Regions from separate parts of the Streptomyces sp. NPDC030245 genome, predicted to be linked through region 3. Evidence: riboswitches for the same ligand, from Rfam matches in the RefSeq annotation. Region 3 holds a riboswitch; each other region holds the start of a gene.
What was found. Region 3 has a riboswitch for cobalamin ahead of metE (5-methyltetrahydropteroyltriglutamate--homocysteine S-methyltransferase). Riboswitches for the same ligand answer to the same signal wherever they lie in the genome.
Positions count from the first base shown of each region.

Region 1: another riboswitch for cobalamin. It lies ahead of ACZ4Z4_RS36265 (energy-coupling factor ABC transporter permease); the one in region 3 lies ahead of metE (5-methyltetrahydropteroyltriglutamate--homocysteine S-methyltransferase).
Region 2: another riboswitch for cobalamin. It lies ahead of ACZ4Z4_RS17735 (cobalamin biosynthesis protein); the one in region 3 lies ahead of metE (5-methyltetrahydropteroyltriglutamate--homocysteine S-methyltransferase).
Region 4: another riboswitch for cobalamin. It lies ahead of ACZ4Z4_RS22715 (ribonucleoside-diphosphate reductase subunit alpha); the one in region 3 lies ahead of metE (5-methyltetrahydropteroyltriglutamate--homocysteine S-methyltransferase).

Region 1 is NZ_JBVICF010000018.1:67,940-75,012, forward strand. It holds gene ACZ4Z4_RS36245 (MMPL family transporter) at 1-1,237, shown strand, start outside; gene ACZ4Z4_RS36250 (APH(3') family aminoglycoside O-phosphotransferase) at 1,463-2,278, shown strand; gene ACZ4Z4_RS36255 (ArsR/SmtB family transcription factor) at 2,317-3,330, opposite strand; gene ACZ4Z4_RS36260 (hypothetical protein) at 3,550-3,861, shown strand; cobalamin riboswitch at 3,974-4,157, shown strand; gene ACZ4Z4_RS36265 (energy-coupling factor ABC transporter permease) at 4,188-4,943, shown strand; gene ACZ4Z4_RS36270 (energy-coupling factor ABC transporter substrate-binding protein) at 4,943-5,341, shown strand; gene cbiQ (cobalt ECF transporter T component CbiQ) at 5,348-6,097, shown strand; gene ACZ4Z4_RS36280 (energy-coupling factor ABC transporter ATP-binding protein) at 6,094-6,990, shown strand; gene ACZ4Z4_RS36285 (endo alpha-1,4 polygalactosaminidase) at 6,975-7,073, opposite strand, start outside.
Region 2 is NZ_JBVICF010000006.1:60,283-67,355, forward strand. It holds gene ACZ4Z4_RS17720 (class II aldolase/adducin family protein) at 1-331, opposite strand, end outside; gene ACZ4Z4_RS17725 (inorganic phosphate transporter) at 640-1,935, shown strand; gene ACZ4Z4_RS17730 (hypothetical protein) at 1,948-2,172, shown strand; cobalamin riboswitch at 2,282-2,428, shown strand; gene ACZ4Z4_RS17735 (cobalamin biosynthesis protein) at 2,536-3,534, shown strand; gene ACZ4Z4_RS17740 (cobyric acid synthase) at 3,531-5,039, shown strand; gene ACZ4Z4_RS17745 (putative cobaltochelatase) at 5,122-7,073, shown strand, end outside.
Region 3 is NZ_JBVICF010000002.1:333,770-340,842, forward strand. It holds gene ACZ4Z4_RS06185 (alpha/beta fold hydrolase) at 1-59, shown strand, start outside; gene ACZ4Z4_RS06190 (TetR/AcrR family transcriptional regulator) at 114-773, shown strand; gene ACZ4Z4_RS06195 (LysR family transcriptional regulator) at 799-1,758, opposite strand; gene ACZ4Z4_RS06200 (hypothetical protein) at 1,854-3,065, shown strand; gene ACZ4Z4_RS06205 (hypothetical protein) at 3,242-4,042, shown strand; cobalamin riboswitch at 4,134-4,353, shown strand; gene metE (5-methyltetrahydropteroyltriglutamate--homocysteine S-methyltransferase) at 4,520-6,838, shown strand; gene ACZ4Z4_RS06215 (hypothetical protein) at 7,001-7,073, shown strand, end outside.
Region 4 is NZ_JBVICF010000008.1:242,080-249,152, reverse strand. It holds gene ACZ4Z4_RS22715 (ribonucleoside-diphosphate reductase subunit alpha) at 1-2,255, opposite strand, end outside; cobalamin riboswitch at 2,387-2,509, opposite strand; gene ACZ4Z4_RS22710 (GNAT family N-acetyltransferase) at 2,569-3,069, opposite strand; gene mctP (monocarboxylate uptake permease MctP) at 3,171-4,799, opposite strand; gene ACZ4Z4_RS22700 (DUF3311 domain-containing protein) at 4,796-5,050, opposite strand; gene ACZ4Z4_RS22695 (CstA-like transporter-associated (seleno)protein) at 5,161-5,358, opposite strand; gene ACZ4Z4_RS22690 (carbon starvation CstA family protein) at 5,355-7,073, opposite strand, start outside.

The DNA.
Region 1 (7,073 bases), on a different contig from region 3:
CTTCGCCGGCCGCAAGGTGCTGCGCCGCAAGGACCGCAAGAAGTCCGCGAGCGAGCTCCAGGACCCGAACGCCAAGCCGAAGCTCGGCACCCGCTGGGCGCGCTTCGTCCTGCGCCACCCGCTCTCCGTGCTCCTCGTCGCCGTCATCGGCCTCGGTGCCGTGGCCGTCCCGGCCGCCAGCCTGGAGCTCGGCCTGCCCGACGAGGGCTCGTCCGCGCCGGACACCACCCAGCGCAAGGCGTACGACATGCTGTCGGAGTCCTTCGGCGCCGGCTTCAACGGCCCGCTGATGGTCACCGTCAGCAAGGACGCCGACGTGGCGGGGGCCGCCAAGACCGTCGGCGACTCGATCGCCAAGATCGACGGCGTCGCCGCGGTGACGCCCGCCCAGCCCAACAAGGCCGGCGACACCGCGATCATGAACGTCGTCCCGGAGACCGGGCCGAGCGACCACGAGACCGAGGAACTGGTCAAGTCGATCCGCTCGACCGCCGACGGCATCGGCTCCGACACCGGCTCCGAGATCCTGGTCACCGGCCAGACCGCGATGACCATCGACTTCTCGCAGACCCTGGACGACGCGCTCCTGCCCTACCTCGGTCTCGTCGTCGGCCTGGCGTTCCTGCTCCTGATGCTGGTCTTCCGCTCGATCCTGGTCCCGCTCAAGGCGGCGCTCGGCTTCCTCCTCTCGGTGGCCGCCGCGCTCGGCGCCGTCGTCGCGGTCTTCCAGTGGGGCTGGCTCGCGGACGTCGTGGGCGTCGACCAGCCGGGCCCGATCATGAGCATGATGCCGATCTTCATGATCGGTGTGGTCTTCGGCCTGGCGATGGACTACGAGGTCTTCCTCGTGACGCGGATGCGCGAGGCGTACGTCCACGGGGCGCGCCCGGGCGAGTCGGTCGTCACCGGCTTCACCCACGGCGGACGGGTCGTGGCCGCGGCCGCGGTCATCATGATCAGCGTCTTCTCCGGCTTCATCATGGAGAACGACGACATGATCAAGATGATGGGCTTCGGTCTGGCCGTCGCCGTCCTCTTCGACGCCTTCGTCGTCCGCATGGCGATCGTGCCCGCCGTCCTCGCCCTGCTCGGCAAGTCCGCCTGGTGGCTGCCGCGCTGGCTGGACAAGGCGCTGCCGAACGTGGACGTGGAGGGCGAGAAGCTCCACAAGAACCTCGGCGACACCGGTTCGCCGGACGCCGAGGCGGACCGGGAGCTCGCACCCGTGGGCCGCTGACACACCGCCGTTCGGCACGGGCGGGCCGGCCGGGACGCCCCCACTGACCAGTGGGGAACGTCCCGGCCGGCCCGCCCGGTTCTTTTTCCCGGGCGCCCGCCGCCGGGGCCCGCTCCGATTGCCCCGACTGCCGCAACCGACAGCGCGCACCGGGTCGGCCGGCAACGCATCAACGCCCCCCGAAATATCGGGTGGGAGCCGCGGGTCTCGCCTGCCATGATGCCGATCATGAGCAGCGATCTGCGGCGCAGGTACGCCGCGTACCGATGGACCCCCGCGACGGACGGCGCATCGGGCGCCGAGGTGCACCACCTCACCGGGGCGGGCGCGGACGCACCCGAGTTGTACGTGAAGACCACCCCGGTCACGTCCGACGGCCCGCCCTCCGACCTGGCGGACGAGGCCGACCGCCTCGCCTGGCTGGCCGGCCGGGGCATCCCCGTGCCGCGCATCGTCGAGCGAGGCGCCGACGACCGCGTGACGTGGCTGGTGACCGAGGCCGTGCCCGGCAGGCCGGCCGCCGACGAGTGGCCACAGGAGCAGCGCTTCGCGGTCGCCGAGTCGCTCGCCGACCTCGCAGCGGCCCTGCACCGACTGCCCCTGGACGACTGCCCGTTCGACCGCACCCTGCCGGTCACCATGGAGCAGGCCGCACGCCACGTGGCCGACGGCCTCGTGGAGCTGGACGACCTCGACGAGGAACGCGCCGGATGGACCGGGCAGCGCCTCCTCGACGAGCTGCGCCGCACCCGCCCGGCGGCGGAGGACCCGGTCGTCACCCACGGCGACCTCACCCCGGAGAACGTCCTGCTCGACCCCGACACCTGCCGCGTCACCGGAGTCATCGACGTCGTCCGGCTCGGCAGGGCGGACCGGCACACCGACCTCGCCGTCCTGCTGCGGGAGTTGGCCCACGAGGAGGACCCGTGGTTCGGACCCGGGTACGCCGAACGGTTCCTGCGGCGGTACGAGGAGCGGGCGGCGGTCACGGCCGACAAGGAGAAGCTGGACTTCTACCGGCTGCTCGACGAATTCTTCTGACGCCTCCCGGGGGCCCGTAGGGGGCGCGGGCGGGCCGGTCAGCCCGTGCCCGCGTCGAGGAGTACGTGTCCGGCCGGTGTGAGCGTGTGCCGGACGCTCTTGCCGTCGCGGGTCTGTGCGGTGAGTCCGGCGCGGCGCAGGACGCTTGCGTGTTCACTGGCGCTCGCGAGGGCGATACGGGCGTGCGAGGCGAGCTGGCCCGTGGTGCAGGCCGGGTGGTCGCCGATGACGCGCAGCACGGTCGCGCGCGTGCGGCCCAGGAGCGCGGTCAGGGCGGGCGGGACGGCGGAGCCGGTCAGTGCTTCGGCGGTGAACACGGCGGGCACCGCGCCCGGCCGGTCGTCGTGCAGGGGATAGGTGATCCACGGCTGGGGCTCGGCGGTGTCGTCCAGAGCGGGATAGTGCGAGCCGAACAGGGTGGGGATCAGGAGGAGCCCGCGCCCGCCGAGACGGACGTCGGCGTCGCGCCCGGAAGCCATGGTCAGGTGCAGGACGGGCGGACGCCAGGCGATGTAGCGGGGGTTGAGCCCGCTCAGGAGACGCTCGACGCCGTGCCCGGCCAGCTGCTGGAGCCTGCGGGTGCGGTCGACCTGGGCGAGCCTGTCGATGCGTGACCAGTAGGGCGCGATGAAGTGCCGATGGGCATGGGCGACCGTGTCCGCCAACTCGCCGACCAGGGACGGGTCGTCGCCGAGCGCGCGGACATCGGACGAGAGGCCCGGGGGGCGGCCGGTGGCCCACTGCCGCAGATCCTTCCGGACCCGGTCGGCAGGTGTCCCGCGCAGCCGGTCGACCAGGTCGTCCGGGTGCCCCTCACCGCTCAGGTCCAGGAAGTCCACCGCCGCGCCGGTGGCGGGGATCAACTCGCACAAGGTCCGCATCCGGGGCACCAGGTGCCGGGTCGCCCGTCCGCGCCAGGCGTCGAACCGGACCGGATGGGAGCGTTCCTGCACCAACCGGACGGCGATCTCCAGTTCGAGCAAGGGTCGTGGCGCCGAGGCCAGTCGGGTGCGGGCCAGGTCCTCGGCGGTGAAGTGGATGCGCAGCGTCACCCGGGCGATCCTCCTCGCGGCCTTCGTTTCGGGCCAGTCCGAAACGAGTCGATCAATGGCGGCCGGCGGCCAACACTGGCAGGGCCGGGAGAACGCACCAGCATCCCGGCTCACGGGGGGAGGGGGCGGCGCCGCCGGACACCTCGCTGCCGGCGGCGCCGACACCCGCCCCCGTTCTGCCACAGCTCCACTCCGACGAAGGGAAATTCCGTGCGTCACATGAACAAGGCCGCCCTGCTCGTGTCCGCGACGGCGCTGACCACCGCGCTCGCGGCGACGCCCGCGGTGGCCGACACGCACCGGACCAGCACTCCGAAGGCCACCGCGTCCTCCGGCACGAGCGAGGCTGCCGCCAAGACCGCCGCCAAGGCTACGGACGAGTTCGGCGCGATGTCGTGGATCTATGTGGGCACCTACCGCACCCTGTCCGCGTGCCAGGCCGACGGCCGGAACTCCATCTACTCCGAGTGGGCCTGCAAGAAGAACCCCAGCAGCGGCAAGTGGCAGCTGTGGGTGAACGACGAGTCGTGATCGACTGCCGGAGGCGCTGAGCCTCTGAGCAGGGGCGTACGCGGTGGTGGTGCGTGTCGAGGCGTGCCACCGCCGCGGCCGCCGCGCGAGTTGTCAGGCAGATCTTTGCGCACTAGTGTCACCACGCCTTGGTGCTCGGGAAATCCGGTGTGATGCCGGTGCGGCCCTCGCCACTGTGATCGGGAAGTCCGGCTCCAGCCCTCGCGGCAGCCACTGGGTGCACACGCACCCGGGAAGGCGGAGTCCGGTCGGTACGACCCGTCAGCCAGGAGACCGGCCAAGGCGCGTTGTCCATCCACGAGGTGCTGGAGAGGGTCTGCTGAGCCATGCACATAGCCGAGGGTTTCCTCCCGCCGGCGCACGCGATCGCCTGGGGCGTAGCGTCCGCGCCGTTCGTCGTCCACGGAGTCCGCTCCCTGACCCGTGAAGTCAAGGAGCACCCGGAGAGCACGCTGCTCCTCGGTGCCTCCGGGGCCTTCACGTTTGTCCTATCCGCATTGAAGATCCCGTCGGTGACGGGGAGTTGCTCGCACCCGACGGGGACCGGGCTCGGGGCGATCCTGTTCCGGCCACCGATCATGACGGTGCTCGGCACCATCACCCTGCTCTTCCAGGCGCTGCTGCTCGCCCACGGCGGGCTCACCACCCTGGGCGCCAACGTGTTCTCCATGGCGATCATCGGCCCTTGGGCGGGATACGCGGTCTACCGGCTCCTCAGGCGGTACGACGTGCCGCTCATGGTCACCGTGTTCTTCGGGGCGTTCGTCGCCGACCTGACCACGTACTGCGTCACCAGCGTCCAGTTGGCCCTGGCGTTCCCCGACCCCGGCAGCGGTTTCCTGGGCGCCCTGGGCAAGTTCGGCGGCATCTTCGCCGTCACCCAGATCCCCCTGGCGGTCAGCGAGGGCCTGCTCACCGTCCTGGTGATGCGCCTGCTCGTGCAGTCCAGCAAGGGCGAGCTCACGCGTCTCGGCGTACTGCTCCAGGGCAAGCGGAGCGCCACGACACCCGAGACGCCCGAGACAGCCAAGACGCCCGAGACAGCCGAGACGTCCGAGACGCAGACGGGGGCCAGTGCCTGATGAGCCGGAACGCGAAGATCAACACACTGCTGCTCCTCATCGTCGCCGCGCTCGCGGTACTGCCCCTGGCGCTCGGTCTCGGCGACGACGAGGAAGAGCCGTTCGCCGGCGCCGACGCCCAGGCCGAGACGGCGATCACCGAGCTCGAACCGGACTACGAACCGTGGTTCTCGCCGCTGTACGAACCCCCGTCCGGGGAGGTCGAGTCCGCGCTGTTCGCCCTCCAGGCGGCCATCGGCGCGGGCGTCCTCGCCTACTACTTCGGGCTGCGCAAGGGCCGCCGCCAGGGCGCGGAACAGGCGCGGGCGGAAGCGGAAGCCGTGCGGTCCGAGGCGGCGGGCGGTTCCGACGAGCCGGTCGACGCGGGCAGCCCCCGGTCCGGGACCGAGCGGGCCTGACCCGGCGTGCTGCCCATCGACGCGGCGGCGCACAGCAGTCGCTGGCGCCGCCGGCACCCCGTGGACAAGGCCGTGCTCGGTCTCGGCCTCACCGTCCTGGCCATCTCGCTGCCGCCCTGGCCGGGCGCCGTCCTGGTGCTGGTCACGGCGCTCGCGCTGCTGCTCGGCCCGGCGGGCGTGCCGCCCGGCAAGCTGTGGCGGGCCTACCGCGTGCCGCTCGGCTTCTGCGTGACCGGCGCCCTGACCCTGCTCGTCCAGGTCGGCGGCCCCGACGGGTTCGTGGCGTTCGCGGACGGCGGCCCGGCGCGCGCGGGCGGACTGCTCCTGCGGACCTCCGCGGCCTCGCTCGGCGTGCTCCTGTTCGCCTTCACCACCCCCATGTCGGACCTGCTGCCCCGCCTGGTGAAGGCGGGGGTGCCCGCGCCGGTCGTGGACGTGGCACTCGTCACGTACCGCATGAGCTTCCTGCTCCTGGACTCCATGGGCCGGATCAGACAGGCGCAGGCCGCCCGGCTCGGCCACACCACCCGCGCCGCCACCTGGCGTTCCCTCGCCGGTCTCGGCGCCACCGCGTTCGTGCGCGCCTTCGACCGGGCGAGCCGGCTACAGGCCGGGCTCGCCGGGCGCGGCTACGACGGCACCCTGCGCGTCCTCGTGCCCGAGGCCCGGATCTCCCGGCCCTTCCTCGCCGCGGGCGCGGCACTCCTCGTGGGCCTGGTGGCCCTGACCCTCGTCCTGGAAAGGTTCCTTCGATGAGCACCACGGGTGCCACGAGCGCCGCGCGGGCCCTGAGCGAGCCCGTGGTCGCTCTCCGCGCGGTGTCCTACGCGTACGAGGACGGGCCCACCGTCCTCAGCGGCCTCGACTTCGACGTCGTCGAGGGCCGCGCCCTCGCCCTGCTCGGACGCAACGGCAGCGGCAAGACCACCCTGATGCGACTGCTCAGCGGCGGCCTCCGGCCCGGCTCCGGCGAGCTGACGGTCGAGGGAGTCCCCGTGGCGTACCACCGCAAGGGCCTCACCCGGCTCCGCACGACCGTGCAGCTGGTCGTGCAGGACCCGGACGACCAGCTGTTCGCCGCCTCGGTCGAACAGGACGTCTCCTTCGGCCCCTTGAACCTCGGCCTGCCCGACGCCGAGGTCCGGGCGAGGGTCGCCGAGGCGCTCGCCGCCCTCGACATCACCGCGCTCGCCGACCGGCCCACCCACCTGCTCTCCTACGGCCAGCGGAAGCGGACCGCCATCGCCGGAGCCGTGGCGATGCGCCCCCGCGTGCTCATCCTCGACGAGCCGACCGCGGGGCTCGACCCCGACGGCCAGGAGCGGCTCCTGGCCACCCTGCGGCGGCTGCGGGACGCCGGGACGACCGTGGTCATGGCGACCCACGACGTCGACCTGGCCCTGCGCTGGGCCGACGACGCGGCGCTGCTCACCCCCTCCGGGGTGCGGACGGGGCCGGTGGCGGAGACGCTGGCCCGGCGGGACCTCCTGGCCGCGGCCGGGCTGCACCTGCCGTGGGGCATCGCCGTCGGTGAGCTGCTGCGTACGTGCGGCCTCGCGGCGGGGGAGGGGGAGGAGCCGCGCACCGCGGAGGAGTTGGCGGCCCTGGCTGCCGGGGCGCGCGGCCGGGGCTCTCAGCAGTGCCGGTAGACGTGGCCGTCCTCGCCCGCGGGCAGGACGTCGCGGTCGCGCAGTGTGACGGAGAGATTCTTGCCCCAGGTGCGACAGGCGGT
Region 2 (7,073 bases), on a different contig from region 3:
GCACGGCGTGGGTGTGGACGACGGCGCCCGCGGAGGTGGTGCGGTAGATCGCGAGGTGCATGGGGAGTTCGCTGGTCGGCGCGAGGTCGCCGAAGAGCCGCTGCCCATCGAGGTCGACGCCGACCGCGTCCGCGGGCCGCAGCCGGTCGTAGGGCACTCCGCTCGGGGTGACGAGGACGGTCCCGCCGACGCGTACGGAGACGTTGCCCGAGGTGCCGACGACCAGGCCGTCCCGCACCGTCCTGCGAGCCGTCAGGACCAGCTCGGCCCAGGCTTCCCGCACGGCGTCGCGCGCCCCGTCCCGGCCCTCGTCGTGCCGCTGCTCAGTCATGCGGCGATCCTGCCAGCCGGGCGGTTCCGGTTTCTGGGGGTCCGGCGTGATCAGTATCTCTTCGGCGGGTCGCCGCGCCGGTGGCGGCAGGGCGCGCGAAGGGTGCCCGCCGGATGGCGGAGCACAGTATTCCGCCCGATTTGCAGGCTTCCCGCCCCTGATCCGTACGATCGTCTTCGTACACCTGGTCCATTCGGAGCGACGGCACTCCACTTCGGGTCACCGCACCGCCCGGCTCAGTTCACTTTCCGTTCACCCAGGTTGCCTACGTTCCACATGCCACTGACGTCCAACAGAAGCCTGGGTAAATGGAACACATCACGCTTCTCCTCGGGATCGTGATCGTCACCGCTCTCGTGTTCGATTTCACGAACGGTTTCCACGACACTGCCAACGCGATGGCGACGACCATCTCGACCGGCGCTCTCAAGCCCAAGACGGCGGTGGCCATGTCCGCCGTGCTCAACCTCGTCGGAGCCTTCCTCTCCGTCGAAGTCGCCAAGACGATCTCAGGCGGGATCGTCAACGAGGACGGCCTCAAGACAGAGGTCATCTTCGCCGCGCTCGTCGGCGCGATCCTCTGGAACCTCCTGACCTGGCTGGTGGGCCTGCCCTCCAGTTCCTCCCACGCCCTCTTCGGCGGCCTCATCGGCGCCGCGGTCATGTCGATGGGCTGGTCGTCGATCGACGGCGGCACCGTCGTCACCAAGATCCTGATCCCGGCGCTCGCCGCGCCGCTCGTGGCGGGCATCGCCGCGGCGCTGGCCACGCGCCTGACGTACCGGATCGGCCGCAACACCGACACCAAGGCCACCGCCAAGGGCTACCGCGCGGGCCAGATCGCCTCCGCGGGCCTGGTCTCGCTGGCCCACGGCACGAACGACGCGCAGAAGACCATGGGCATCATCACGCTCGCCCTGGTCACCGGCGGCGTCCTGAACCCCGGCGCGAACCCCCCGATGTGGGTCATCGTCTCGGCCGGTGTGGCCATCGCCCTCGGCACGTACCTCGGCGGCTGGCGCATCATCCGCACCATGGGCAAGGGCCTCACCGACCTCCAGCCCCAGCAGGGCTTCGCCGCCCAGACCAGCGCCGCGACGGTCATCCTGGCCTCCTCGCACCTGGGCTTCTCGCTCTCCACCACCCAGTCCTGCTCCGGCGCCGTGATGGGCGCGGGCCTCGGCCGCAAGGGCGGCGTGGTCCGCTGGTCGACCGCGACCCGGATGTTCGTCGCCTGGGGCCTGACCCTGCCGGCCGCCGGTCTGGTCGGCGCGGGCGCCGAGCTCCTCACCAAGCAGGGCCCCTGGGGCGTCGCGGTCACCGCAGCGCTCCTGATCGCCGGCTCGGCCGTCATCTGGGTGCTCTCGCGGCGCAACGCCATCGACCACACCAACGTCACCGACGACGAGATCCGCCACGACGGCACCACCGGTGCCGAGCCCGCGGGCGTCGTGACCACCGCGATCGCCGCCGTCACCCCGCCCACCACGGGCGCGCTGGCCGCCGCCACCGGACCGGACGAGCCCGTCAAGGCCACCGTCGGAGCCCCGACCACCACCACGACCGGCGCCCTGGCGGACCCCGCCCGGCCCGCGACGGTATAAGGACAGATCACCATGAGCATCGACTGGGCAGCCCTCGGCTCCGTCTTCGGAGTCAGCCTCGCGGTGACGGTGGCCCTGGTGGGCCTGTTCACCCTCGGCATCGTCGGCCTCTCCAAGCAGGAGGCGGCGGCCGCCTCGGGCGGCGGTTCCGCGACCATGGCGCGCACCGGCGCGTACGCCTGCTTCGCGCTGTGCGCGGCGGCCGTGGCGTACGGGATCTATCTGATCGTCGCCTGACGGCAGCGTTCGACGGTGGGGCGCGGGACGTGTGAGTACGTCTCGCGCCCCACCGGCGTGTGTGGGGCTCCGCACACTCTCCCGCCGCAGGTCAACGGCGAGTTGACGGGCGTTCGCGGGGCGTGGTGGACTGCCGGGGCCAACTACGGCGGCAGAAGAGGAAGCCGGTGCGAATCCGGCGCGGTCCCGCCACTGTCACCGGGGGGAAGACGCTCCCCCGGAAGCCAGGAACTCTCGCCGCCGATCACGTCGAACCAGGGCGCGGACACCCTGAGTGAGGACATATCGCCATGCGCGGCCGCCCGTTGCCGGTTCCTTCCCTGCGTACGAACTCCCTCCTCAGCGCAGCGACGGGCTGAGCCCATGAGTGCCGATCGCGACTTCGCGTACGGCGCCGCCGCCGGACTCCTCGGTGACCTGCTGCTCGGCGATCCGCGCCGAGGCCATCCGGTCGCCGCGTTCGGACGTGCCGCGGGCGCCGTCGAGCGGAAGCTGTGGCGCGACCACCGCGGGTGGGGCGCGCTGCACGCCGTGGTGTGCGCGGGGGGCGCGGCGGGCGCCGCCGCCCTCGCCTCCCGTCTCGTACGCCGGTCACGCGCCGGCTCGGTGGCGCTGACCGCCGCCGCGACCTGGTCCGTCGTCGGCGGCACCTCACTCGGCCGGGAGGCGCGGGCCGTCGGCGGGGCGCTGGAGGCCGGCGACATCGAGGTCGCGCGGGAGCGGCTGCCGCATCTGTGCGGGCGTGACCCGCAGGCACTCGACGCCGACGGCATCGCGCGGGCCGTCGTGGAGTCCGTCGCCGAGAACACGTCCGACGCGGTGGTGGGGGCGCTCGTGTGGGGCGCCTTCGGCGGGGTGCCGGGGCTCGTCGCCTTCCGCGCCGTGAACACGCTGGACGCGATGGTCGGCCACAAGTCACCGCGGTACCGGCGCTACGGGTGGGCCTCCGCCCGCCTCGACGACGTCTTCGGGTGGCCGGGGGCGCGGCTCACCGCCGCGCTCGCCGCGCTGGCCGGGGAGTCGCCCTCGGGCGCGGTCGGGGCGTGGCGCGCCGACGCCGCGAAGCACCCGAGCCCCAACGCGGGGCCCGTCGAGGCCGCCTTCGCGGGGGCGTTGGGGGTGCGGCTCGGGGGGACCCTCTCGTACGCGGGACGGGTCGAGCACCGGCCCGTCCTGAACGCGGCGGGGCGGGAGGTGCGGGTGACGGACATCGAGCGGGCCGTGCGGCTCTCGCGGCGCGTGAGCTGGCTGGCTCTCGGCGTCGCGGTCGCCGCCCGCGGGGCACTGGGGTCGGCACGGTCGCGGTCGGCACGGTCACGGTCGGCAGGGTCGTGGTCGGCTACGTCAGGGAGAAACGCATGAGTGGCGGGTTGCTCGTCGCCGGGACCACCTCGGACGCCGGGAAGAGCGTCGTCACCGCCGGCATCTGCCGGTGGCTGACCCGCAAGGGCGTGTCCGTCGCGCCGTTCAAGGCGCAGAACATGTCCCTCAACTCCTTCGTCACCCGCGAGGGCGCCGAGATCGGGCGCGCGCAGGCCATGCAGGCGCAGGCCGCCCGCGTCGAGCCGAGCGCGCTGATGAACCCCGTGCTGCTCAAGCCCGGCGGCGACCGGTCGAGCCAGGTCGTCCTCATGGGCAGGCCGGTGGGCGAGATGAGCGCGCGCGGCTACCACGGGGGGCGCCAGGAGGCGCTGTTCGACACCGTCAAGGGATGCCTCGACGAGCTGCGGGGCAGCTATGACGCCGTGATCTGTGAGGGCGCGGGCAGTCCCGCCGAGATCAATCTGCGGCGCACCGACATCGTGAACATGGGCATCGCGCGCGCCGCCCGCTTCCCCGTCCTGGTGGTCGGTGACATCGACCGCGGCGGGGTGTTCGCGTCGTTCTTCGGTACGACGGCGCTCCTGAGCGCGGCCGACCAGGAGCTGGTGGCCGGATACCTGGTCAACAAGTTCCGCGGGGACGTCTCCCTCCTCGAACCGGGGCTCGACATGCTGCTCGGGCTCACCGGGCGGCGCACGTACGGCGTGCTGCCGTTCCAGCACGGGCTCGGCATCGACGAGGAGGACGGCCTGCGGGTCTCCCTGCGCGGCGCCGTCCGGGAGTCCGTGGTGGCGCCGCCGGTCGGCGAGGACGTGCTGCGGGTCGCCGTCTGCGCGGTGCCGCTGATGTCCAACTTCACGGATGTCGACGCGCTGGCCGCCGAGCCGGGCGTCGTCGTGCGGTTCGTGGACCGGGCGGAGGAGCTCGTCGACGCGGACCTCGTGGTCGTACCGGGCACGCGCGGGACCGTGAAGGCGCTGGCCTGGCTGCGGGAGCGCGGTCTCGCGGACGCCCTCGCGCGCCGGGCGGCCGAGGGGCGGCCCGTGCTCGGCATCTGCGGCGGCTTCCAGGTCCTCGGCGAGCACATCGAGGACGAGGTGGAGTCGCGGGCCGGGTCCGTGGACGGGCTCGGGCTGCTGCCGGTGCGGGTGCGGTTCGCCCGCGAGAAGACCCTCGCCAGGCCGGTGGGCGAGGCGCTCGGGGAACCGGTCGAGGGGTACGAGATCCACCACGGCGTCGCCGAGGTGGCGGGCGGGGAGCCCTTCCTGGACGGCTGCCGGGTCGGCGAGGTGTGGGGCACGCACTGGCACGGGTCGCTGGAGAGCGACGCGTTCCGCCGCCGGTTTCTCACCGAGGTCGCCCGTGCGGCGGGCCGCCGCTTCGTGCCCGCCCCCGACACCAGCTTCGGCGCGCTGCGGGAGGAGCAGCTCGACCTGCTGGGCGACCTGATCGAAGAACACGCGGACACGGACGCGCTGTGGCGGCTGATCGAGAACGGCCCACCGGAGGGCCTGCCGTTCATCGCGCCGGGTGCGCCGTCGTGAGCGCCCGCGCAAAGGCCGGCACGAGCGCCCGCGCGATGACCGGCATGAGCACCGCCACGCACCACCGCATCAAGGAGGCTCTGTGACCACCCCGTATCCGTTCACCGCCCTCGTCGGCCAGGACGACCTGCGGCTCGCGCTGTTGCTGAACGCCGTGTCGCCCGCCGTCGGCGGCGTACTCGTGCGGGGAGAGAAGGGCACCGCCAAGTCCACCGCCGTGCGCGCGCTCTCCGCGCTGCTCCCGGAGGTGCCGGTCGTCGCCGGGTGCCGCTTCTCGTGCGACCCGGCCGCGCCCGACCCGAACTGCCCCGACGGCCCGCACGACGCGGGCGGCGCCACCGCGCGCCCCGCACGCATGGTCGAGCTGCCCGTCGGCGCGTCCGAGGACCGGCTCGTCGGCGCCCTCGACATCGAGCGGGCGCTCGCGGAGGGCGTGAAGGCCTTCGAGCCCGGACTGCTCGCCGACGCCCACCGCGGCATCCTCTACGTCGACGAGGTCAACCTCCTCCACGACCACCTGGTCGACCTCCTGCTCGACGCGGCCGCGATGGGCGCCTCGTACGTCGAGCGTGAGGGCGTATCCGTGCGGCACGCCGCGCGGTTCCTGCTCGTCGGCACGATGAACCCCGAAGAGGGCGAGCTGCGGCCGCAGTTGCTCGACCGGTTCGGTCTCACCGTCGAGGTGGCCGCGTCCCGGGAGACCGACCAGCGCGTCGAGGTCGTACGGCGGCGGCTCGCCTACGACGACGACGCCGAGGCTTTCGCCGCCCGCTTCGCCGAGGACGAGGCCGCGCTGCGCGACCGCGTCGTGGCGGCCCGCGCGCTGCTCCCCCAGGTGGTCCTTGGCGACGCGGCGCTGCGGCAGATCGCGGCGACCTGCGCGGCGTTCGAGGTCGACGGGATGCGCGCGGACATCGTGATGGCGCGCACGGCGACGGCGCTTGCCGCCTGGGCGGGCCGCACCGACGTGCAGAGCGAGGACGTGCGGCAGGCCGCGCTGCTCGCGCTGCCGCACCGCAGGCGCCGCAACCCCTTCGACGCGCCGGGCCTCGACGAGGACAAGCTCGACGAGACGCTGGAGGAGGCCCGCCAAGACGAGGCCTCCGAGGCTTCCGAGGAGCCCGAGCCGCCCGAGGGTGACGACGACCCGGACGGCGACGGTCCCGGCGGGGGCGGTCCGGGCGGCGGGCAGCCGCCCGCGGACGGCCCGGACTCCCCCGACCTGCCGTCCCAGGGCCAGGGCCCGGACACCGACGAGGCCCCGGCCCCGCAGGAGCCCGCCCCGGCCCCGGGCGGCGCCTCCGCCGAGCAGCAGCCCGTACGCGCCGCCGAGCCGTTCCGCACGAAGATGCTGAGCGTGCCCGGCATCGGCGAGGGCGCGGCGGGCCGGCGCTCGCGGGCGCGGACCGAACACGGTCGTACGACGGGTTCGCGGCGCCCCCGAGGAGCCCTGACCAAGCTGCACCTGGCGGCGACCGTGCAGGCGGCGGCCCCGCACCAGAAGGCGCGCGGGCGCTCCGGTGCCGGGCTCGTCGTACGCCGTGACGACCTGCGGCAGGCCACCCGTGAGGGCCGCGAGGGCAACCTCGTGCTGTTCGTCGTGGACGCCTCCGGGTCGATGGCGGCGCGGCAGCGCATGAGCGCCGTGAAGGGTGCCGTGCTCTCCCTCCTCCTGGACGCCTATCAGCGGCGCGACAAGGTGGGGCTCGTGACGTTCCGCGGCAAGGACGCCGAGGTGGCGCTGCCGCCGACGTCGTCGGTGGACGCGGCCGCGGCCCGGCTCGAAACGCTGCCGACCGGCGGCCGCACACCGCTGGCCGCGGGGCTGCTGAAGGCGCACGACGTGCTGCGCGTGGAGCGGCTGCGGGACGCCGCGCGGCGGCCGCTGGTGGTCGTGGTGACGGACGGGCGGGCGACGGGCGGTGTGGAGCCGGTGGCCCGCGCGGACCGCGCGGCCCGGCTGTTCGCGGCGGACGGAGTCGCCTCCGTCGTCGTCGACTGCGAGTCGGGCTACGTACGCCTCGGCCTCGCGGG
Region 3 (7,073 bases):
AGCAGCGCCCCGACGAGGTCAACGCCGCTCTCCTCGACTTCCTCCGGACAGTCGGCTGATAACATCCGCTGCCACCGATACGGACAGGTTCGACCGAGAGTGAATGGATCGCAGTGACTGCCCGGGCCCCGGCCGCAGACGGCGGTCAGAAGCAACCGATCACGCCCCGCAGCGCCCGCGGCGTCAGGACGCGCAACGCCCTGATCGCCGCCGCGCGCGAGGTCTTCGAGCGCGACGGCTACCTGGACGCCCGCATCACCGACATCGCCAAGGCGGCACACGTCGCCTCCGGGTCGTTCTACACGTACTTCAACAGCAAGGAAGAGATCTTCCAGGCGCTCGTCGAGCAGGTGCAGGAGGAGATGCTCCACCCGCACCTGCGCGAGCGCACCGGCATCACCGATCCCCGTGAGCTGATCGACGCCTCGAACCGCGAATACCTGCGCGCGTACAAGAAGAACGCCCGCCTCATGGCCCTGTTCGAGCAGGTCGCCCAGGTCGACGAGCAGTTCATGGCGTTGCGCGTCGAGCGGGGCAACGCCTTCGCCCGGCGCAACGCCAAGCTGATCCGGACCCTCCAGGAGAACGGCCAGGCCGACACCGAGCTGGATCCGCTGATCACCGCGCACGCCCTGTCCGTGATGGTGAGCCGCATGGCCTACACGGTCTTCGTGCTCAAGCAGCGCATCCCGTACGAGCGGCTCGTCACGACGCTCAACACCATCTGGGTGAACGGCCTGCGGCTGCGGGACCCGGTGCCGCCGGGGACCTGACCGACGACGGCCTGCCCGCGCCTCGTCACCAGCCGCGCGCGGACTCCAGCAGGTGGTCCCTGACCAGGGCGACGTGCGGGTTGTCCGCGGAGCCGGGCCGCTGGACCAGATAGCCGGTGTTGATGGGCGGGTCGTCCGGGTCGTTCAGCAGGACCAGGGCCCCCGACGCGAGTTCGTCGAGGCACAGATAGCGCGGCAGCACGCTGAAGCCGACACCGCCGACGACGGCGTCCCTGACCGCGCGCAGGTCGGGCATGGTGACGGCGGGCTTGCAGACCAGACGCTTGCCGAAGACGTGCCGCCAGTAACGGCGGACGATGGGCAGATCCTCGGCGTACGCCACCAGGGGGACGCCGTGCAGCGCCGCGGGCCCGTCGGCGGCGATGCGCGCGGACCCGCCGATCCGCTCCGCCCAGACCGCCGACGTGACCAGGACGAACTCCTCGTCGGCCAGCGGGACGGCGGCCAACGCGCGGCCGCGGGGCCGGGCCGTGGCGATCAGCAGATCGTGCCGGCCCGCCCGCATCTCCTCCAAGAGCTCTTCCGTCAGACCGGTCGCGATCCGCAGCAGCACACCCTTCTCCACCAGCGGGGCGAGACGGGGCAGCACACAGTGCGACAGGAGCTCCGCCGGGCCCGCCACGTGGACCGGCTCGGCGGAGCCGCCCCCGCCGTGGCCCGCGACCTCCGCGAGGGCGTCCAGGGGGTCGACGATCCGGGACGCCAGCTCGTCGGCGAAGGGGGCGGGGGCGGCGCCACGCGGCAGCCGCTCGAACAGCTCCCGGTCGAGCTGCCGCTCCAGGGAGCGGATCTGCGCGGTGACCGTGGGCTGCGACAGGCCCAGGAGACGTGCGGCCGCGGTGAAGGAGCCGGAGCGGTACACCGCCAGGAACGTGCGCAGCTGGTTCAGGTCCAGCGGCACGGCACCCGGCGCACCGCCCGGGTTCTCCTCCGCGGGCTCTCCGTCGGCATTCCTCTTTCCCATGCTCAGGAGGTTAAGGGGTGATCGGCCTGTCAAAGGGATACCGGGCGCCGCCGCTGCGCAGCATCATGTGAGGGAGGCGAAACGGGGGTGTCGCCATGGCTGTCCGCTCCGGTCCGGGCGCCGTTCAGGTGCCTGTCTGGGCCTTTGCCGTCATCGGGTTCGTCCTGGTGGTGGGGTTGTTCTTCGGGATACGGGGAGTCGCGTCGCCCGATGGCGGGGCGCGCGGAGGCGGCGGGGGTTCCGCGGGCGGGAGCACCAGCACGGAGACGGGTACGGGCACGGGCACCGTCGGCGGTGGCACGGGCACTCCGGGCGGGGGCGACACGGGCGGGGGAACGGACGGGGCGTCGGGCGGTACGACCGACGGGTCGACGGACGGGTCCTGGCAGACCGGCGGCAAGGACGGGGACCGAGACGGGGATCGGAGCGGAGACGGCGGCCGGGACGGCGGCGGAAACCGTGGGGGCGGAAAGCCGCCCGGCTGGCTGCCGTGGGGACCCAAGTCGCCCAACACGGACGAACAACCCGAGCCGGACAGCTTGTACGACGCGTTGCAGAGGGGCGAGTGCCAACTGGCCTACGAGAGCGCGACCGCCGCGCAGAAGGGGTCCGGCAACTCGGCCTCCGCCGAGTCCTGGAAAGTCATCGAGGGACTCGCCGGGATCTGCAAGGCCGCCTACGGCGAGAAGGAAGGACTGAACATCGCCACCCGCGCCGAAGCGGGGCTCAGCGCGGCCGGCTACCGGCCGGGAACCGACCGATACCTGTGCAAGGACGGCGAGGCCTTCGCGGTCCTGCGACGCTTCGTCGCCTACTACAAGCGGCACCCCGGCGAGCGGGTCGTGCTGCGGTCCGCCCCGGCGGGCTCCGTCGCCTGTGAGAACAGGATCGCCGCCACGGACGCCGCCGTCGCGCCGGGTGCGTCGATCGGCTTCTACGGAACCTGGCCGGACGCGCCGGACACCGTGGAACTGCGCGCCGCGGAGCTGACGGATCCGATCGTCCTGAAACCCTTCGGCGACGAGGACGACAAGGCGAGGTGCTGCAAGGACGGAACGGTCACGGTGGACCTGCCGGGCCCCGACGGCTTCGGCGGTCTGCGCCCGAAGAGCATCGACGTGACGCTCGTGACGAAGAGCGGAGTCAAGGTGACGAAGCAGGCGGCGTTCACGCTCGACTGGAGCGGCATCCAGGAGTCGCCCTCGGCCTCTTCCGCGTCACCCTCCTCCGCGTCACCGATGTCCGCCTCACCGACGTCCGCGTCGCCCGCGTCCTCCTCGCCCGCGTCCGACTCACCGTCCCGATGAGTGAGCCTCCGGAACCGCCACCGCCACCGTCACCCGAACCAGAACCAGAACCAGAACCAGAACCGGAACCGCCCGCCGACCCCGACCCAGCGCCCCACCCCGCCCCCGCCCCGGACCCGGTCCCAGATCCGGCCCCGTCCCCTCCCCCGCCCCCCTCCGAACCCGCCATCGGCTGGTTGGAGCTCGTCGGCGCCATCGGCTCCCTCGTCACCCTCCTGACCGCGGTCCTCTTCTACTTCGGCTGGGCGAGCACCGACGCCGAGACCAAGGCCCTCGGCCTGCGTGACACCGTCTTCCACTTCTCCACCAGCGACTACCTGTTGCGCAGCGTCGGAGCCCTCTACCTGCCCGCCTGGTTCGCGGCGGGCATCGCGCTCGGCGCGCTCGGACTGCTCCGCTGGGCGGCGGGCGCACCGGAACGGCTCGACCGCGCCGTGCGCGTGCTGCGGTTCGCGTGGGCGGTGCCCCTCGTCCTCGTACCGCTGTATCCGCTCAACCCCTGGCTGTTCGACCTGCTGCTGCCGCTCACCGCGATCGGCGGCTTCGCGCTCAACGCGTACGCCCGTACCCGTGACCGCCGGGACCTGCGGCTCTGGGGGCTCACTCTCTTCGTCTGCGTCCTGTCGCTGTTCTGGGCCGTGTCGACGTACGCGGCGATCGCGGGGCGCGGCCGGGCGGAGCTGACCGTGCGGACCCTGCGCAGCGACGACTTCCCCGCCGTCGTCGTCTTCAGCGAGAAGGATCTGATGATCCGCGGCGGCGGCAGCTGCTTCCGTCGCGTCACCGGCAAGGGCAGCCAGTACGCGTACGAGTACGGCGGGCTGCGGCTGTTCCACGTCTCCGGGGACCGCGTCTTCCTGGTCCCCCGCTACTGGACGCCCGAGGACGGCACCCTCTACGTCCTCAAGGAGGGCGCGGGACAACGCGTCGACCTGCTCAGCGGGACCGGCCGCCGGGCACGGGAGTGTCAGGGCTAGCCGATCGACGGGGCGCCGCGTGGCGCCGCCGCGTGGCGCAGCTCACCTTTCGGATCCGGCCATGTCCCGGCCGGCCGGTGGGCGCCGTCGTAAGGTGATCAGTGCAGCTGGTTCGCCCCGTCCGCCAGGCGGGAGCGTCGCAAGAGGGAACCCGGTGGGAATCCGGGACTGCCCCGCAGCGGTGAGCGGGAACGACCGCCGTCACACGCACTGGGACCGCAAGACCGGTCCTGGGAAGCGACGGCCAGTAGGCGTCCTCCCCGGAGGATGTGCCCGCGAGTCCGAAGACCTGCCCGCTGTCCGCGCGCGAACCGTTTCGGGCGCGGATATCCCGGTGACCTCGAGGGCGGGTCGGCGCACACATCGGACGGACGGCCGCGCCACCCGCGCGATCCCTCTCCCGTCCGGTCGTTCGCCCCTTCGCGCTCTCGTCCCGTCCCCGGGATCTCAGGGATTCATCTCGCGAAGGAGATCTCCGTGACCACCAAGCCCGCAGCCGCGGCAGCACGGGCCACCGTGTACGGCTACCCCCGCCAGGGCCAGGGCCGCGAACTGAAGAAGGCCGTCGAGGGCTACTGGAAGGGCCGCGTCACCGCCGACGCCCTCCGTACCGCCGCCGCCGAACTCCGCCGCGCGAACTGGCGGGAACTCGCCGACGCCGGCATCGGCGAAGTCCCGACCGGCGACTTCTCGTACTACGACCACGTCCTGGACACCACCGTCATGGTCGGCGCCGTCCCCGAACGGCACCGCGCCGCGGTCGAGAAGGACACGCTCGACGGCTACTTCGCGATGGCGCGCGGCACGCAGGACGTGGCGCCGCTGGAGATGACGAAGTGGTTCGACACCAACTACCACTACCTGGTACCGGAGCTGGGTCCGGGCACGGTGTTCGGCGCCGACTCCACCAAGCAGGTCACCGAGTTCAACGAGGCCCGGGGGCTGGGACTTTCGGCGCGGCCCGTCCTCGTCGGCCCCGTCACCTACCTGCTGCTGGCCAAGCCGGCGCCGGGAGTGCCCGCCGACTTCGAACCGCTGACCCTCCTCGACCGCCTCCTGCCGGTGTACGCCGAGGTCCTCGCGGACCTGCGCGCGGCGGGCGCCGAATGGGTGCAGCTCGACGAGCCCGCCCTCGTCCAGGACCGCACGCCGGCCGAACTGAACGCGGCCGAGCGCGCCTACCGCGACCTGGGCGCCCTCACCGACCGCCCCAAGCTGCTCGTCGCCACGTACTTCGACCGGCTCGGCGACGCCCTGCCGGTGCTCGCCAAGGCCCCGGTCGACGGCCTCGCCCTCGACTTCACCGGGGCGGCCGCCGCCAATCTCGACGGGCTCGCGGCCGTGGGCGGCCTGCCCGGCAAGCGCCTCGTCGCCGGTGTCGTCGACGGCCGCAACATCTGGGTCAACGACCTGGAGCACTCCCTGGCCACGCTCGGCACCCTGCTCGGGCTCGCCGACCGGGTCGACGTGGCCGCCTCCTGTTCGCTCCTCCACGTCCCCGTCGACACCGCCCTTGAACGCGACATCGAGCCGCAGATCCTGCGCTGGCTGGCCTTCGCCCGCCAGAAGACCACCGAGATCGTGACCCTCGCCAGGGGCCTGGCCCGGGGTACGCACACGATCTCCACCCAACTCGCCGCGAACCGCGCCGACCTGGCGTCGCGAGCGGGCTCCCCCATCACCCACGACCCGGCCGTCCGCGCCCGCACCGAAGCCGTCACCGACGCCGACGCACGGCGCTCCCAGCCGTACGCGGAGCGGGCGGCGGCCCAGCGCGCCGCCCTCCGCCTCCCGCTCCTGCCGACGACGACCATCGGCTCCTTCCCGCAGACCGGTGAACTGCGGGCCGCCCGCGCCGATCTGCGGGCCGGCCGGATCGACGGCTCCAAGTACGAGGAGCGCATCAGGGCCGAGATCCAGGAGGTCGTCTCCTTCCAGGAGAAGGCGGGCATCGACGTCCTGGTGCACGGTGAGCCCGAGCGCAACGACATGGTGCAGTACTTCGCCGAACAGCTCACCGGCTACCTCGCCACGCAGCACGGCTGGGTCCAGTCGTACGGCACCCGCTATGTGCGTCCGCCGATCCTCGCGGGCGACATCTCGCGGCCCGAGCCGATGACGGTGCGCTGGACGACGTACGCCCAGTCCCTGACCGGCCGTCCCGTCAAAGGGATGCTCACCGGGCCCGTCACCATGCTCGCCTGGTCCTTCGTCCGCGACGACCAGCCGCTCGGCGACACCGCCCGCCAGGTGGCGCTCGCCCTGCGCGACGAGGTGAACGACCTGGAGGCGGCCGGGACCTCCGTCATCCAGGTCGACGAGCCCGCGCTGCGCGAGACGCTGCCGCTGCGCGCCGCCGACCACCCCGCCTACCTGGCCTGGGCCACGGAGGCGTTCCGCCTCACCACCGGCGGGGTGCGCCCGGACACGCAGATCCACACGCACATGTGCTACGCCGAGTTCGGGGACGTCGTCCAGGCGATCGACGACCTCGACGCCGACGTCATCAGCCTGGAGGCGGCCCGTTCCCACATGCAGGTCGCGCGTGAACTCGCCGCCCACGGATATCCGCGCGAGGCGGGCCCCGGCGTGTACGACATCCACTCCCCGCGCGTGCCGAGCGCCGAGGAGGCGGCGGCGCTGCTCCGCAAGGGACTCGACGCCATCCCGGCCGAACGGCTCTGGGTCAACCCCGACTGCGGTCTGAAGACGCGCGGCTGGCCCGAGACCAGGTCCTCGCTGGAGAACCTGGTCGCGGCGGCCAGGACGGTCCGTGCGGAGCTGACCGGCTCCTGACGGCCTGACGCGGTGTGACGGACCCGGGCGGGAGCGGCGTGCTCCCGCCCGGCAGGACACGTCCGCGCAGGTGTGTTTCTTCGCGCTCGGTGGCGCGTTGCGTTGTGCGAGGATGCGTTCAGTCGGAGAGCACTCCTCGCCTCACCTCCAAGGCCGGACGCCATGAGACAAATTCCCTCACTCCTGTTCGTCCTGTACGTGGCCTGCGCCGTGTGCAAAGCACGCGTCGCGCACC
Region 4 (7,073 bases), on a different contig from region 3:
AGGCCCGACTGCCACGCGTACGCGTACATCGAGGAGAGCTTGCCGATGGTCGGCGTCTCCAGGAACAGGTTCAGGGACTGCGCCTGGTCCAGGAACGGGGTGCGCGCCGCGGCCATGTCGATCAGGCCGCGCTGCGGCAGCTCCCACGCCGTGCGGTACAGCGCCCGCACGTCCTCCGGAATCCAGTCGAAGCCCTGCACCGAGCCGTTGGCCTCGCGCAGCGCCTCGCGGGTCTGCGCGTCCCAGACGCCGAGCCGCTTCAGCTCCTCCACCAGATAGGCGTTGACCTGGAGGAACTCACCGCTCAGCGTCTCGCGCTTGAAGAGGTTGGAGACCTGCGGCTCGATGCACTCGTAGACGCCCGCGATGGACGCGATGGTCGCGGTCGGCGCGATGGCGAGCAGCAGCGAGTTGCGCATGCCGGTGGCGGCGATACGCGCGCGCAGCGCCGCCCAGCGCTCCGGCCAGGTCAGCTCGACCCCGTAGTGGTCGGGGTGCAGGACACCGCGCGCGGTGCGGGTCTTCTCCCAGGCGGGCAGCGGCCCGTTCCGCTCGGCGAGGTCCGCGGACGCCTCGTACGCCGCGAGCATGATCCGCTCGGCGATCCGCGTGGAGAGGGCACGCGCCTCGGGGGAGTCGAAGGGCAGCTTCAGCTGGAAGAAGACGTCCTGGAGGCCCATGGCGCCGAGGCCCACCGGGCGCCACTTGGCGTTGGAGCGGCCGGCCTGCTCGGTCGGGTAGAAGTTGATGTCGACGACGCGGTCGAGGAAGGTGACAGCGGTACGGACGGTGTCGTCCAGCCGCTCCCAGTCGATGTCCTGGGTGGCCGGGTCCACGAACGCGCCGAGGTTCACCGAGCCCAGGTTGCAGACGGCCGTCTCCCCGTCGTCCGTCACCTCCAGGATCTCCGTGCAGAGGTTCGAGGAGTGCACGGTGTGGCCGGGCTCCGCCGTCTGGTTGGCGGTGCGGTTGGCGGCGTCCTTGAACGTCATCCAGCCGTTGCCGGTCTGCGCGAGGGTGCGCATCATGCGGCCGTACAGCTCCCGGGCCGGCATGGTCTTCTTCGCGAGCCCGGCGGCCTCCGCCTTCCGGTAGGCGGCGTCGAACTCCTCGCCCCACAGGTCGACGAGCTCGGGCACGTCGGACGGCGAGAACAGCGACCACTCCTGGTCGGCGGCGACGCGGCGCATGAACTCGTCGGGGATCCAGTGCGCGAGGTTGAGGTTGTGCGTGCGCCGCTGATCCTCGCCCGTGTTGTCGCGCAGCTCCAGGAACTCCTCGATGTCGGAGTGCCAGGTCTCCAGGTAGACCGCGGCGGCGCCCTTGCGCCGGCCGCCCTGGTTCACGGCGGCGACCGAGGCGTCCAGGGTCTTCAGGAACGGCACGATGCCGTTGGAGTGCCCGTTCGTGCCGCGGATCAGCGAACCGCGGGAGCGGATGCGGGAGTACGAGAGGCCGATGCCGCCCGCGTGCTTCGAGAGCCGTGCCACCTGGTGGTAGCGGTCGTAGATCGAGTCGAGCTCGTCCAGCGGGGAGTCGAGGAGGTAGCAGGACGACATCTGCGGGTGGCGGGTGCCGGAGTTGAAGAGCGTGGGCGAGGACGGCAGGTAGTCCAGGCGGCTCATCAGGCCGTACAGCGCGGCGACCTCGTCGACGGCGCGGGCGCTGTCGTCCTCCGCGAGACCGCTCGCCACGCGCAGCATGAAGTGCTGCGGGGTCTCGATGACCTGCCGGGTGATCGGGTGGCGCAGCAGATAGCGGCTGTGCAGGGTGCGCAGGCCGAAGTAGCCGAAGCGGAGGTCGGCGCCGTCGGCGAGCGCGGCGTCCACGAGCGCGTCGAGGCGGGCCGCGTGGGCGCCCACGAAGCCGGCGGTGCGGTCGGCGATCAGGCCCTCGCGGTGGCCGACGGCGATCGACTCGGTGAAGGAGCGCACGCCCTGCGAGGCGGCCTCGGCGGTGATGGAGAGGGTGAGCAGCCGGGCGGCGAGCTTCGAGTACGCCGGGTCCTCGGAGATGAGCCCCGCGGCCGCCTCGGTCGCCAGCTCGCGCAGCTCCGCCTCGTCGGCCCTGGCCGACCGGCCGCGCAGCGCGGCGGCGGCGACCCGGCCGGGGTCGGTGTCGGGGAGGTCGGCGGTGAGGTCGGTCAGGGTCCGCAGCAGCGCGGCCCCCGGCCCGTCGGTGCCGTCGGCACCCTCGGTGCTTTCGGTGGGCTGCGGTGCCCGCGCTGACGCAGGTTCGGCAGGCGCGATGGTCACGTGGAGCTCTCCCTCGCTCGGCTCTGGGCCTGGGGGAGGGGACGGCACACACGGGCGCACCCGGGCAGGGCGGCGTACCGCGTCCACCGGCCCATTCCACGAGGCCCGGACGGTCGGCACCCGGGCCGGACGGCACGGGTGCACTGCCGGCAGGTCTTCGGACTCCGCGTACGACAAATGCGTACACGTCTACCGTTGCGGGACAGTTCCGGACTTGCACCGGATTCCCCTGCGGCGACAGCGAGCACGAGCATACATCTTGTGCTGCCGCCCTGAGGCGGGCCCACATCTTGTGTCGGCCCCGCGGGGGTGGCTAGAGCTTCAGCGCGTACGCCAGCAGCGGCACCGTCTCGATCGGGCACCAGTCGCGCTCGGGTGTCCGCACGAAGCCGAGGCGTCCATAGAGCCGGTGGGCGGCGTGCATGGAGGTCTGCGTGGACAGGACGAGCGTGCTGCGGCCCGCCTCCCGGGCGCGCCGCACGCACTCCCGTACGAGCGCCTCGCCCACACCCCGGCCCCGCGCGTCGGAGGAGACGGCCAGCATGCGGATCTCCGCCTCATCGGCACGCGCAATGTCGGCCATCGGGCCGCCGGCCGGCACGTAGGTGACGCAGCCGAGCGCCTTCCCGTCCGCCGCGGCCACCAGGACCTCGGCCGCCGCCGCCCGCGCCGGCACGTCGCGCAGCACCGCGAGATAGGGGTCGTCCACCCCGAAGTCCAGGTGCCCGCCGTCGAGATAGGCCTGCGCGGTGAGGTCGCCGAGCGCCTCGTACTCCTCGGGGTGTGCCCCTCTGATGGTGATCGTGAAGTCCATGGGGCGCAGTGTGCAACAGGGGCACGACTAAGGGCCGCCGGTTTTTCCGGCGGCCCTCGTCACGTGCGGGTGGTGCGCAGTCGCGTGCGCGGTGGCGCGGATCAGTGCCCGGCGCCCGCCGTCACCTTCGGCAGTTCCCGCATGACACCGGGGTCGCCCGCGTCGGCCGTGTAGTCCTCCGGCGACGTCTCGTCGATGCCCTCGGGGGCCTTCAGCGCCTTCAGGACGAAGGTGAGGACCACGGTGACGACCACGTTCAGGACGAACGCGGTGAGGCCGATGTAGCCGATCTCGCCGATGCCGGGGATCTCGTCGGACGACCCGCCGAAGTGCTTCTGGGTCGGCGACGCGACACCGTACGCCGCGACCGTGCCGTAGACCATGCCGACCGCCCAGCCCGCGAGCAGCGCCCAGCGGTGGAACCACCGGGTGAACAGGCCGCCGACCAGCGCGGGCATCGTCTGAAGGATCCAGATGCCGCCCAGGAGCTGGAAGTTGATGGCGACGGTCTTGTCCATGCCGAGGACGAAGACGAGGGCGCCCACCTTCACCATGAGCGAGACCAGCTTGGAGACCTTGGTCTCCTGCTCGGGCGTCGCGTCGGGCTTGAGGAAGTCCTTGTAGATGTTCCGGGTGAAGAGGTTCGCGGCCGCGATGGACATGATGGCGGCCGGGACGAGCGCGCCGATGCCGATCGCGGCGAAGGCGACGCCCGTGAACCAGTCGGGGAACATGTTCTCGAAGAGCTGCGGGATCGCCAGCTGGCCGTTCTCGACCTTGACCCCGGCGGCGATCGCCATGAAGCCGAGCAGCGCGAGCAGGCCCAGCATCAGCGAGTACAGGGGCAGGATCGTGGTGTTGCGGCGGATCACGTTGCGGCTCTTGGAGGAGAGCGTCGCCGTGATCGAGTGCGGGTACATGAAGAGCGCGAGGGCCGAGCCGAGCGCCAGCGTGGCGTACGTCCACTGGCCGGCCTCGGGCGGCGCGAGCGCGCCGCGCGGCTTGTCGGTCGCCGGGTTGGTCTGCGAGAACGCCTCGCCCGCCTTGGCGAAGATGTCGTCGAAGCCGCCGAGCTTGATCGGGATGTAGATGATCGCGACGACGATGACGAGGTAGATCAGGCCGTCCTTCACGAACGCGATCAGCGCGGGCGCGCGCAGCCCCGACGAGTACGTGTACGCGGCGAGCACCGCGAAGGCGATCAGGAGCGGCAGGTCCTTGATGAACCAGTTGGTGTCGGGACCGCCGCCGATGCCCATCACGTCCAGGACGGCCTGGATGCCGACCAGTTGGAGCGCGATGTACGGCATCGTGGCGAGGATGCCGGTGACCGCGACGGCCAGCGAGAGCCCCTTGGAGCCGAAGCGCCCGCGCACGAAGTCGGAGGTGGTCACATAGCCGTGCTTGTGCGAGACCGACCACAGGCGCGGCAGGAAGGTGAAGATCAGCGGGTAGACGAGGATCGTGTACGGCACGGCGAAGAAGCCGGCCGCGCCCGCCGCGTAGATCGCGGCCGGGACGGCCACGAAGGTGTAGGCGGTGTAGAGGTCGCCGCCGAGCAGGAACCAGGTGACCCAGGTGCCGAACGACCGTCCGCCGAGGCCCCATTCGTCCAGGCTCTGGTCGTTCTCGGCCTTGCGCCAGCGGGCCGCGAGGAAGCCCATGACCGTGACCGCGAGGAAGAAGAAGATGAAGACGGCGAGGGCGACGCCGTTGACCCCGTCCTTCATGACCGCGCCCCTTCCTTGCGGGCGCGCTGGTCACGCTGCCACAGCTTGTAGGCGATCATCGTGAGCACCGTGGAGATGACGACCCACAGCATCTGGTACCAGTAGAAGAACGGGATGCCGATGAAGGTCGGTTCGACCTTCGCGTAGGAGCTCACCCAGAGCATCGCCACGAACGGTGCGACAAGGCAGACGGCGATGACCACGCGGACCGGCGTGACGACCGGTCTGTTCACTTCAGGCGCATCTGACATATCGCGGCTCCGTTCCCTCACTTATCCCATGCTTAACGTGCGGGAAATCTAAGCGAGAGTCTTGATCTATGGAACCCCTGTCCGGATAACGGACGAGTCAATGTGCCTGCTCAGCAGCAGCGGAATCCCTGGCGCGGGTCCGACTCCTGCTGGTCTGTCCGCATGCGCTCAAATGCGTGGCGGCTGGGGACGGTTGCGGCCGGATGGTCCCGGCGCAGATGAGCCACGTAACGGTCGTACGCCGACTCGTCGGTCAGCTCACGGACGTACCACCGCATCCAGCGGACCCCGCGCAGCAGCCAGGTCATCGCGTCAGCTCCCGCTTCTCCTCCGCGGTCGCGAAGAGCCCGTCGGGGGCGGTCAACTTCGATTCCACGTACGGTGCTTCGCTCAGCCGCGACGCGGCGGGGTTGCGGACGTGCCGGACGCAGACGCGTGCCGCGTCCACGATCACGATGACGATGAGCAGGGCGAGCGCCGCCGAAAGGACGCCGTCCACCGTCGAGTTGGTGACGACGGTGTGCATGTCGTCCATGGTCTTGGCGGGCGGCAGGATCTTGCCCTCGTCGATGGCGTCCTGGTAGTTCGCGCGCTGCTGGAAGAAGCCGACGCGCGGGTCGCTGGAGAACACCTTCTGCCAGCTCGCGGTGAGCGTCACCGTCGCGTCCCAGGCGAGCGGGATCCCGGTGATCCAGGCCCACTTGAGGCGTCCGGACTTGACGAGCAGCGTGGTGCAGACGGCGAGGGCGACGGCCGCGAGGAGCTGGTTGGCGATGCCGAAGATCGGGAAGAGCTGGTTGATCCCGCCGAGCGGCTCGTGCACGCCCACCCACAGGAAGTATCCCCACAGGCCGGTGACGAGCGCGCTGGTGACGATGAGGCCGGGCTTCCAGCTCACCTTCCTGAACGGCTTGTAGACGTTGCCGAGCATGTCCTGGAGCATGAAGCGGCCCACGCGGGTGCCCGCGTCGAGCGCGGTCAGGATGAACAGCGCCTCAAACATGATCGCGAAGTGGTACCAGAAGGCGCGCATCGAGCCGCCGGTGACCTTGGAGAAGATCTCCGAGACGCCGACCGCGAGTGTGGGCGCGCCGCCGGTGCGGGAGAGCAGCGAGGACTCCTCGACGTTCTTCGCGGCCTGCGCCAGGTCGGCAGGCGAGATGGAGTACCCGAACCCCGCGACGGCCTTCGACGCCTCCTGGACGGTGTCGCCGACGACGCCCGCCGGCGCGTTCATCGCGAAGTAGAGGCCCGGGTCGATGATCGAGGCGGCGACGAGCGCCATGACCGCGACGGACGACTCCATCAGCATGGAGCCGTAGCCGATCATCCGGACCTGCGTCTCCTTCTGGATCATCTTCGGCGTCGTGCCCGAGGAGATCAGCGCGTGGAAGCCGGAGAGCGCTCCGCAGGCGATGGTGATGAAGACGAAGGGGAAGAGCGAGCCCGCGAAGACGGGTCCGTCGCCGCGCGAGGCGAAGTCGGTCACCGGGTCCATCTTCAGCGTCGGCAGGCTGATCACGACGCCCAGCGCGAGCAGGACGATGGTGCCGATCTTCATGAACGTGGAGAGGTAGTCGCGGGGCGCGAGCAGCATCCACACCGGCAGGATCGAGGCGACGAAGCCGTACGCCACCAGCCAGATCACCAGCGTCGAGGGCGCCAGCGTGAAGGTGTCCGCGAGCGACGACTCGGCGACCCAGCGCCCGGCGACGAGCGCGAGCAGCAGCAGGGCGATGCCGATGAGCGAGACCTCGCTGACCCGTCCCGGTCGCAGGACCCGCAGGTAGAAGCCCATGAGCAGGGCGATCGGGATGGTCATCGCGATGGAGAAGGTGCCCCACGGGGACTCGGCGAGCGCGTTGACGATGACGAGCGCGAGCACCCCGAGCAGGATGATCATGATGGCGAAGGTGGCGAGCAGCGCGGCGGCGCCCCCGAACGGGCCGATCTCCTCGCGCGCCATCTGCCCGAGCGACTTGCCGTCGCGCCGCGTCGAGAAGAACAGCACGACCATGTCCTG